3 regions of the Streptomyces sp. NPDC054961 genome follow, and region 1 is predicted to be linked to each of the others. Evidence: riboswitches for the same ligand, from Rfam matches in the RefSeq annotation. Region 1 holds a riboswitch; each other region holds the start of a gene.
What was found. A riboswitch is a leader RNA that binds a small molecule or an ion and turns the genes downstream of it on or off. The one in region 1 is predicted to bind cyclic di-AMP.
Positions count from the first base shown of each region.

Region 2: it holds a riboswitch for cyclic di-AMP, as region 1 does, so the genes downstream of both, ACWF9Z_RS28765 (M23 family metallopeptidase) here and ACWF9Z_RS22390 (transglycosylase family protein) in region 1, are expected to answer to the same signal.
Region 3: it holds a riboswitch for cyclic di-AMP, as region 1 does, so the genes downstream of both, ACWF9Z_RS16475 (M23 family metallopeptidase) here and ACWF9Z_RS22390 (transglycosylase family protein) in region 1, are expected to answer to the same signal.

Region 1 is NZ_JBSGWY010000025.1:56,583-59,846, reverse strand. It holds gene eno (phosphopyruvate hydratase) at 1-748, opposite strand, end outside; gene ACWF9Z_RS22390 (transglycosylase family protein) at 1,070-1,765, opposite strand; cyclic di-AMP (ydaO/yuaA leader) riboswitch at 1,768-1,939, opposite strand; gene ACWF9Z_RS22385 (transglycosylase family protein) at 2,216-3,232, opposite strand.
Region 2 is NZ_JBSGWY010000040.1:7,925-11,188, forward strand. It holds gene ACWF9Z_RS28760 (GntR family transcriptional regulator) at 1-385, opposite strand, end outside; gene ACWF9Z_RS28765 (M23 family metallopeptidase) at 630-1,427, opposite strand; cyclic di-AMP (ydaO/yuaA leader) riboswitch at 1,440-1,599, opposite strand; gene ACWF9Z_RS28770 (M16 family metallopeptidase) at 1,783-3,150, opposite strand; gene ACWF9Z_RS28775 (M16 family metallopeptidase) at 3,171-3,264, opposite strand, start outside.
Region 3 is NZ_JBSGWY010000015.1:148,234-151,497, reverse strand. It holds gene ACWF9Z_RS16480 (SGNH/GDSL hydrolase family protein) at 1-496, opposite strand, end outside; gene ACWF9Z_RS16475 (M23 family metallopeptidase) at 685-1,776, opposite strand; cyclic di-AMP (ydaO/yuaA leader) riboswitch at 1,779-1,976, opposite strand; partial or broken gene ACWF9Z_RS16470 (tyrosine-protein phosphatase) at 2,290-3,048, shown strand; gene ACWF9Z_RS16465 (aspartate aminotransferase family protein) at 3,223-3,264, opposite strand, start outside.

The DNA.
Region 1 (3,264 bases):
ACTCGGACGCGGCGACGTCGAGCGCGAGCGCGATGTCCTTGCCGGGGACGTAGCCGGCCTGCTTGATGGCCTCGACGATGAGGTCGAGCGCGGCGCGGTTCGACTCGAGGTTCGGCGCGAAGCCGCCCTCGTCACCCAGACCGGTGGAGAGGCCCTTGGTGTGCAGGACCTTCTTCAGGGTGTGGTAGACCTCGGCGCCCCAGCGAAGGGCCTCGGAGAAGGACTCCGCGCCGATCGGGGCGATCATGAACTCCTGGATGTCGACGTTGGAGTCGGCGTGCGACCCGCCGTTCAGGATGTTCATCATCGGAACGGGCAGCAGGTGCGCGTTCGGACCGCCGAGGTAGCGGAAGAGCGGGAGGTCGGAGGCCTCGGACGCGGCGTGCGCGACGGCGAGGGAGACGCCGAGGATGGCGTTGGCGCCGAGGGAGCCCTTGTTCTCGGTGGCGTCCAGGTCGATCATCGCCTGGTCGATCAGGCGCTGCTCGGTGGCGTCGTAGCCGACGAGCTCCGGGCCGAGCTGCTCGATGACGGCGAGGACGGCCTTCTCGACACCCTTGCCCATGTAACGGTTGGGGTCACCGTCACGGAGCTCTACGGCTTCGAACGCTCCGGTGGAGGCGCCGGACGGGACTGCAGCACGGCCGGTGCTGCCATCGTCGAGGCCCACCTCGACCTCGACCGTGGGGTTGCCTCGGGAGTCCAGGATTTCCCGGGCTACGACGACGTCGATGGACGGCACGAGCATCTCCTTCTGGGATGTGACGCTGAGTGTGCGGTGGCGTGTCAGGCCGTGGGATGGCCTTGCCGCTTAGAGCCTAACCGTCTCCGGGCACTGGGCCGCCCGACCGCCCGGGTGATGGGACGAAAAAGGGTCTGAATGCCCCTCTTACAGGACATAGGGCCCTTGTGCGCAGAGGCCCGCCGCACCCGGTGCGGGGCTTTCGACCGGCCGTCACCCGGCGCATCGTCAGCACGCACAGCACCGCCCGGCGCGTGGGGGGTTACGCGCCGGGCGGCGGGAATCACGTGTGCCGCGAAGGCGGCCGCGGAGGTGTTACCGCGGGATTCAGCTGAGCTTCAGCTTCTGACCCGGGAAGATCAGGTCGGCGTCCGAGACGATGTCCTTGTTGAGCTCGAAGAGCTTCTCCCAGCCGCCGGAGACACCGGTGGCGGAGGCGATGGTGCCCAGCGTGTCGCCGGACTTGACCTCGTAGGAGCCGTTGCCCGTCTTGGGGGCCTCGGTCTTCGGCTTGGCCGGGGCGGCCGGACGCTCGGAGCGCTTCTCCGCCTTCGGCGCGGCCTTCTCCTGCTTCTTCGGCTCGGTCTTCTTGGTCTCGGTCTTCTTCGTCTCCGTCTTCGGGGCGGCCTCGGCGGCGCCACCGTTGTAGGCGGAGTTCGACAGGCCCACGCCACAGGACGGCCAGGCGCCCTTGCCCTGGCCCTTGAGGACCTTCTCGGCGATGACTATCTGCTGGCTCTTGGAGGCCTGGTTGGCCTGCGCCGCGTACGCCTTGCCGCCGTAGGCGGCCCAGGTGGAGGACGAGAACTGCAGGCCGCCGTAGTAGCCGTTGCCCGTGTTGATGGCCCAGTTGCCGCCGGCCTCGCAGGAGGCGACGCGGTCCCACTCGGAGGTGGTCGCCGCGGAAGCGGTGCCCGCGGCCATCAGGGGGGCCGCGACGGCCACACCGGCGACGCCGGCCAGCGTGACGATGCGGACGGCCTTGGAGCCGCGGCGGTGCTTGCCCTTGGCGGAAAGCAGCATGGAGTTCTCCTCACCGACGCCTTCGAGGTGAGCTGTCGGGTTCGGGCGAGTGAGTGCCCGGCCAGGCGACCTAGCGCCTGTCTTAACCCCAAGCCGGTTCCGTGACCGTCTCTCAACGGTCGGTTCCGGCGCCTACCTTGGTTCCCCCGCTCCTGCCTTCGGCGCTTGCGCGACGAGTGTTCCCTCCGTCCGCCGGCAGGATTCGGCGATGCGGTCGAAGGAGCCCGCGGTGGCGAGCGATTCAGAAGGTAGACAGGTCTCCCCCCGATGTTCAACGAGCTCCATCGGGGAGAAACGGTGCCTACTTGCGCTCCTCCCGGGGGTGTTTGCGCAGGTGAGGGCGGGGTTTGCGGAACCCGGGGAACCGGACACGCCAGTTGACCGGAAGAGACACATGTCTCACTTACGGAAAACGGACAATCAGGTTCTTCCCGGGCACCTCAAGTGTCCCTATTCGTGCGTTAGATCCAGATTCTGGCCGGGCTTGATGAGGTTGGCGTTCCCGCCGATGACCTGCTCGTTGGCCTCGTAGAGCGCGTTCCAGCCGCCCGTCACTCCGTTGGCGTCCGCGATGGTGGCCAGCGTGTCGCCCGTCTTCACGGTGTACTTCGGGTCCGCCGCCGCGCCACCTGTGACCGGGGTCTCGACCGCGGCCGGGCCGCGGTGCTTCCCGCCGCCCTGCGCCTCGTCGGCCGGCGTGCCGGCCGGGTCGGTGGTGGCGCCGGGGGCCGACGGAGCGGCCGGCGAGGCGGGCGCGACGGGCGCCGTCGTGCCGGTCGGGTCCGCGGGGGTGGACGGGACGGCGGGCGCCGTCGGGTCCACGGGCGGGAGCGGAGTCGTGGGAGCCGTAGGCGTCGTGGGAGCCGTCGGATCCGTGGACGGGGCCGTGGGAGCCGTCGGGTCCACCGGGCTCGTGGGCCCGGCCGGCTGCGGCATCACGGGCAGCGGGAAGTCGGGGAGCATGAACGAGGGCGTGTCCGTCGGGGACGGCACGGCGGGCGTCGGAGCCCCGAAGTCCGTGGACGGGGTGGCCGAGCCGAGGTAGGGAACGACGGAGTCCGGCCGCGCCACGGAGGGGGAAGCGAGCCTGGACTCACGGGGCACGCCCGGGTCCACGCCCGCGGCGGGCGCCTGCTGCGACAGCCCCGCCGAGGTCCCGCACTGCGACCACGCCGCCGGACCCTCGGAGGCCAGCACCCGCTCGGCCACGGCTATCTGCTGGGACCGGCTGGCGAGGTCGGCGCGCGGGGCGAAGTCGAGGCCCCCGGCGCTCCTCCACTCCTCCTGGGTGAACTGCAGCCCGCCGTAGGAGCCGCTGCCGAAGTTCGCGCTCCAGGTGCCGCCGCTCTCGCACTCGGCGACCTTGTCCCACGTGGTGGTCTCTGCCGCGCTCGCGCCGGTGGCCGCGAACAGCGGCAGGGCGAGTGCGGAGCCGGCGACTCCGGCGGTGACGACAAGTGCGGGCACTTGTCGGGGGCGTCTGTGGCGGCCGTTCCCGG
Region 2 (3,264 bases), on a different contig from region 1:
AGCCGCCCAGGGAGCGCAGGTCCTCCCCCTGCCCCTTCCTGGCCCGCTCCTGCCCCAGCCTGACCAGCCCCCGCAGCACTTTGAGGTGGGCCTCGCTGCGCCGCCGGGCCGCCCGTGCGGCCGCCAGCGGCTCCAGCAGCATCCGCAGCTCCAGGAGGTCCGCGGCCTCCCGCTCGGTCGGCTCCGCCACGCAGGCGCCCGCGTGCCGCCGGGTGGTGACGAAGCCCTCCGACTCCAGCGTGCGCAGCGCCTCGCGCACCGGGACGCGCGAGACTCCGTACCGGCGGGCCAGCACCTCTTCGGTCAGCCGGGCGCCGGGCCCGAACACGCCGGAGACGATGTCGTCGCGAATTGCTGTGCATACCGTGTGCGCGGGAATACGCAAGACCGGACCTCCGCCTTTTTCGTATGGCTGTGCGCGCTGCGATTCTATTGCAACACACGATAATTTCCGAGGACGGCCGGAAATACGAAACATTCACACGCATCCGAGGCCCGCACCTCGGAGGCGGTCCGCGCGGACCGACGCACGAAGGCCCCGGCTCGAGGAGAGCCGGGGCCTTCGGGAAGACGTGCGGTGCGGCGGCCGGCCGGGCGGCGGACCGCCGGGACCGACCGGTGCGGACCGGTCAGACGTTGACGCCGTGCGAGCGCAGGTACGCGATCGGGTCGATGTCCGAGCCGTAGTCGGCGCCGGTACGGGCTTCGAAGTGCAGGTGCGGGCCGCTGGAGTTGCCCGTGGAGCCCGACAGGCCGATCTTCTGGCCCGGGGTGACCTGCTGGCCGACGGAGACGCTCAGCGAGCTCATGTGGCCGTACTGGGTGTACGTGCCGTCGGCGTGCTTGATGACGACGTTGTTGCCGTACGCGCCGCCCCAGCCCGCCTCGACCACGGTGCCCATGCCGACCGCGTGGACCTCGGTGCCGGAGGAGGCGTGGAAGTCGATGCCGGTGTGGCTGCCGGAGGACCACATGCCGCCGCCCGCGTGGTACTGGGTGCTGACGTAGGACTCCGCGAGCGGGGACACGAAGGTGTTGAGGCGCTTGCGCTCCTCCTCGCGGGCCGCACGCTCGGCGGCCTCGCGCTCGGCCTTGGCCCGCGCCTCGGCCTTCACCTTGGCCTCTGCCGCCCGCTGCTTCGCGTCGGCCTCGGCCTGCGCCTTGGCGGCGGCGGCCTCGGCGGCCCGCTGCTGGGAGGCGGCCTGGGCCTGGATCTCACCCTCGAGCTCGTCGGCCACGACGATGGTGTTCATGCCGGTGTCCTCGACGGAGGGGGCCTTGTCCGCGGCGAACGCGGGGCCGGCCAGCGAGCCGACGACACCCGTGGTGGCGAGGGCCGCGATGCCGGCGTAACCGGCGGTCCTGCGGCTCAGACGACTGGAACCGCGGTGCTTGCCGGACCCGGCGGTACGACTGCCAAACGCCATGAAGGGGCTGATCCTTTCCTTCCCTCTCGCCTACCGGGTTAGCTGACGGGTTCGGAGCAGGAAGGTCTCCTACGGGCCTCCACTTGCGAGGCGGCCCGATTCACCCCAGGGACACATGTGGGTCCCCGGCTCCCCAGGCTCGCGCCTGACGGGGACTCGGCGATCGCTGCCCGGTGCCGCGGATGCGGCGGTTACCACTGACGGACAGCACGCCTGACGCTAGGCGGATCATCAGTCAATCGCCAAACAGACGCGCCTTTTTGTTGCGTTCGCCACACCGCATACAAGCAACCACACCACTAAACGGACAAAAGGGGCCCCGGCGACAAGTCGCCGGAACCCCTTGGGCGTCAGCTCAGTTGGTCACCACGGTCACCTCGCCGATACCGAGGGCGCGCACCGGCTCCTCGATCTGCGAGGCGTCACCCACCAGGACCGTGACCAGGCGGTTCACCGGGAACGCGCTGACGACCGCCGAAGTGGCCTCCACCGTCCCGGTTTCGGCGAGCCGCGCGTACAACTGCGCCTGGTAGTCGTCCGGCAGCTCCTGCTCGACCTGATCGGCGAGGGTGCCCGCGACCGAGGCGGCCGTCTCGAACTTCAGCGGGGCCACGCCCACCAAGTTCTGCACCGCCACGTCCCGTTCGGCATCGGTCAGGCCGCCCTCCGCGAGGGTGCGCAGCACCTTCCAGAGGTCCTCCAGCGCCGGGCCGGTGTTCGGGGTGTCCACCGAACCGCTGATGGCGAGCATCGAGGCGCCCTTGCCGTCGGCGGTGGAGCGCAGCACCTGGCCGAAGGCGCGCACGCCGTACGTGTACCCCTTCTCCTCGCGCAGCACCTTGTCCAGGCGCGAGGTGAGGGTGCCGCCCAGGCAGTACGTGCCGAGGACCTGGGGCGCCCAGACGCGGTCGTGCCGGTCCGGCCCGATACGGCCGATCAGCAGCTGGGTCTGGACCGCGCCGGGCCGGTCCACGATGACCACGCGGCCGGTGTCGTCGGCGGTGACCGGCGGGACCGGGCGCGGCTCGCTGGTGTCACCGGTCCAGGCGCCCAGGGTGTCCGCGAGGACGGCGTCGAGGTCGATGCCGGTCAGGTCGCCGACGACCACCGCGGTGGCGGTGGCGGGGCGTACGTGGGCCTCGTAGAAGGCCCGTACGGCGCCGGAGTCGATGCGGGAGACCGTCTCCTCGGTGCCCTGGCGGGGGCGGGACATCCGCAGGCTCGCCGGGAACAGCTCCTGCGAGAGCTGCTTGGCGGCGCGGCGCTGGGGGTTGGCCAGCTCGTGCGGGATCTCGTCGAGCCGGTTGCGCACCAGGCGGCCGACCTCGGCGTCGGCGAAGGCCGGCGCGATCAGCGCCTCGGCGACCAGGCCGAGCGCCTTGTGCAGCCGCGACGCGGGGACCTCCAGGGAGACCCGCAGGCCCGGGTGGTCGGCGTGCGCGTCGAGGGTGGCCCCGCAGCGGTCGAGCTCGGCCGCGAACTCCTCGGCGGAGTGCTTGTCGGTGCCCTCGGCCAGCGCGCGGGCCATGATGGTAGCCACGCCGTCGAGGCCCTCGGGCTCCGCGTCCAGCGGGGCGGCGAGGTTGATCTCGACCGCGACGACCTGCTGCCCCGGGCGGTGGCAGCGCAGCAGGGTCAGGCCGTTGGCCAGGACCCCGCGGTCGGGGGCCGGGAAGGCCCACGGCTGCGGCTCGCCGGCCTGGGGGCGCGGGTGGAAGGTCATCGTGACGGCTGCGGTGTCGCTCACTGCTCCGCCCCTTCGTTCTCGTCGCCGTTCCCGGCGCTCTCGTCGGTGTCGTCCGGCCCGTCGGTCCCGTCCGCCGCGATCGGCTCGTAC
Region 3 (3,264 bases), on a different contig from region 1:
ACCAGAGGTCGAGGACGGGGCAGTCGTAGCGGTCGGCGATGGAGTGGACGTGCGCGCTGAACGTCGCGATCTTGCCCCGGATGTGCTTGAGGACCGGCACGTCCCGCGTGTCGAAGCCGGTGGTGATCACGACCCGGCCGACCGATCCGGCGAGGTCGCGCACGGCGGCCTCGTACCGTTCGGCCACGTCGTCCGGGTCGCTGCCGGGCCGGATGATGTCGTTGCCGCCCGCGCAGAAGGTCACGAGGTCCGGCGCCAGCGCCTTGGCGCGGGGCACCTGCTCGGCCACGATCTGGTCCAGGAGGCGGCCGCGCACGGCCAGGTTCGCGTACCGGAAGTCGTGCTCGTCACGCTGGTCGGCGAGGAGAACGGCCAGCCGGTCCGCCCAGCCGACGAACGTTTCCCCGGGTCCCGGGTCCCCCACGCCCTCGGTGAAGCTGTCCCCGATCGCCGCGTACGAGCCGATGGTCTTGAGTGTCGAAGTCGTCGCTGCCACGGGACCCCATCCTTCACCCCGGGGCGCGACCTACGCGACCGTAGCCACGGGTTGACACACCGTGATCTTCGCCACCGTCGGCCGAGGAAGAGGAGGGCGTGGGACCGGGACCCCCCTCGGGCCCCGGCCCCACGCCCCGCCCGGCCCCGCGGCGGCCGCACCACCGCGGGGCCTCCGGTTCACCGGATTCAGATGCTGACGCCCTTGGAGCGCAGGTAGGCCACCGGGTCGATGTCCGAGCCGTACGAGGGGCCCGTACGGATCTCGAAGTGGAGGTGCGGGCCGGTCACGTTGCCGGTCGCGCCGGAGAGGCCGATGGTCTGGCCGCCGGTCACGCTCTGGCCGGTCGAGACGGACAGCTGGGAGAGGTGGCCGTACTGGCTGTACTTGCCGTCGGCGTGCCGGATGACCACCTCGTTGCCGTACGCGCCGCCCCAGCCGGCCGACACGACGGTGCCCGCGCCGACGGCCTTGACGGTGGTGCCGGAGCTCGCGATGAAGTCGACGCCCGTGTGGTAACCGCTGGACCACATGGCGCCGGGCGTCCGGTACGAGGTGGACACGCCGCCGCCGACCGGGGCGACGAAGCCGGCGGAGGCGGGGGCGGCCTGCTGCTGGGCGGGGGCCTTGGGCGCGGGGGCGACCGGAGCCTCGGCCGCGGCGTCCGGCGAGGAGCCGTCGGACGCGCCTTCGCCGGAGAAGGACTCCTCGCCGGAGGAGCCGTCGGAGGAGTCGTCCGAGGAAGCCTCGGGAGCCGAGGCCTGAGAGGCGTCAGAGGGGTCCGAGGAGTCAGCGGCATCAGAGGAGGAGGAGGAAGCGGACTTTTCGGCCGGCTCCGGCGCCTCGGCCGGCGCGGGCTCGGCGGCCCGGGCCGCACCCTTCGCGCCGAGCGTCAGCTTGAGGCCCGGGTGGATCAGCGACGGATCGGAGCCCACCGCCTCGCGGTTGTCCTCGTAGAGCCGCTCCCAGCCACCGCGGAGGTGCTGCCGCTGGGCGATCTTGGAGAGGTAGTCCCCCGGCACGACCGTGTAGACGGCCGGGGCGGCCTGGGCGGCCGACCGCGCGGCGGTCGGGGCGGCCTGGAGAGCGGCCGGGACCTGCGCGGCCTGCGGCGCAAGGACCTGCGCGGCGGCGGGGGCGGCGCCCTGGGCGCCGGCCGCGTGGGCGCCGGCGGCGCCGAGCAGCGGGAGCGCGAGGGCCGCGCCACCGGTGCCGGCGACGGCGAGACCGCGGGATATCGAGCGGGACTTGGGACGGCGGTGCTTACCCGTTGCAGGCATGGCGAATTCCTCTCCGACGCCTGCGAGGTGAGCTGTCGGGTTCGGACTGGAGATGTCCGGCCATCGCGGATGCCGATCAAGGACACCCGCACGACTTAACCCCGAGCTGTTCCGTTGCAAAGATCCCGAACAGGATCTGGAACAGCGGCTTACCTGGTTCCCCCGCTCCTGCCCCGCGCGTGATCAGTCGAGTGCGGTTTCCGGTCGGCGGCAGGATTAGGCGGTCCGTCCGGATCGATCGCGAACGTAATCGAGTGCGCCCGGACAGAACAAGTCATGAATTCCCCAACAAAATCTTGAAGATGACGGCCCGCAGGAATTCCGGTCACCCTCCGTCCATTCGCGGCCTTCAACAACCGCCCCGGCAGGGCAATTCGGTATTCGCGATCAGCCACTCACCGTCACCGTATGATCTGGCTCACGGGGAGGTGTCCGATCTCGCCTTTCGCTATGGCAACTTGGTCCCAAGTGGAGCAATTCGGACACTCTCGACGACGACACGGAGGAGCCCCTGTGACCCAGCAGATACCCCACCCCTCGCGCACGGAGCCGGCGCTGTCCGGAGTGCGCAACTTCCGCGACGTGGGCGGGCTGCCGACCACGGACGGCCGGAGGGTCAAGTCGGGACTACTGTTCCGAAGCGGACATCTCGCACATGCCACCGAAAGCGATGCGGAGTTCCTCGGCTCGCTCGGACTGCACACCGTGTTCGACTTCCGCAATGACGCCGACCACGCGCTGGAGGGCGCGGACGTCGATCTTCCCGGCGTGCTGAACGTCAACATCCCGCTGTCGGACCCGGCCGACGGCCGGGAGTTCTGGACCATGGTCCGCGACGGGGAACTCGCCCAGCTGCACGAGGTCCTGGGCGACGGCAAGGCCGCCGCGCGGATGTCCCATTCGTACCGCGGGATCATCAGGACCCGCACCGCCGAGCACAGCCGGGTCGTGCACGCCCTCGCCGAGGACAGCGTCCCGGCCCTCATGCACTGCGCCGCCGGCAAGGACCGGGCCGGCCTGTCGATCGCCGTCACCCTGCTCGCGCTGGGCGTGGAGCGGGACGCGATCGTCACGGACTACCTGGAGTCGAACGCCGCGCACAACCGCTACCGGGTCCGCCGGAGCGGGGACGCGACCGAAGCCCGCACCCCCGAGGTGATGGAGCTGCTCGCCCCGCTCTTCGACGCCCGCGCCGAGTACCTGACGGCGGCCTTCGAGACCATGGACGAGGAGTGGGGCGGGGTGGAGCGCTACCTCGGCGAGGGGGGGGGGGGGGGGGGGCGGCCCGCCCGCCCGCGGGGGGGCGGGCGGGGGGGGGGGGCGGGCGCCGCCGGGGGGGGGCGGGGGCCGCGCCGGCCCCCCCCCGCCGCCACCTCCCGCGCCGGCGGGGCGGCCTGTTGCACCCCCGCCCGCGCGGGGGGGGGGCCCCCCCCGCCGCGCACCGCGTCAGCGGTTCGCGACGGCCTGCCGCACCAGCGTCCTGCCGAA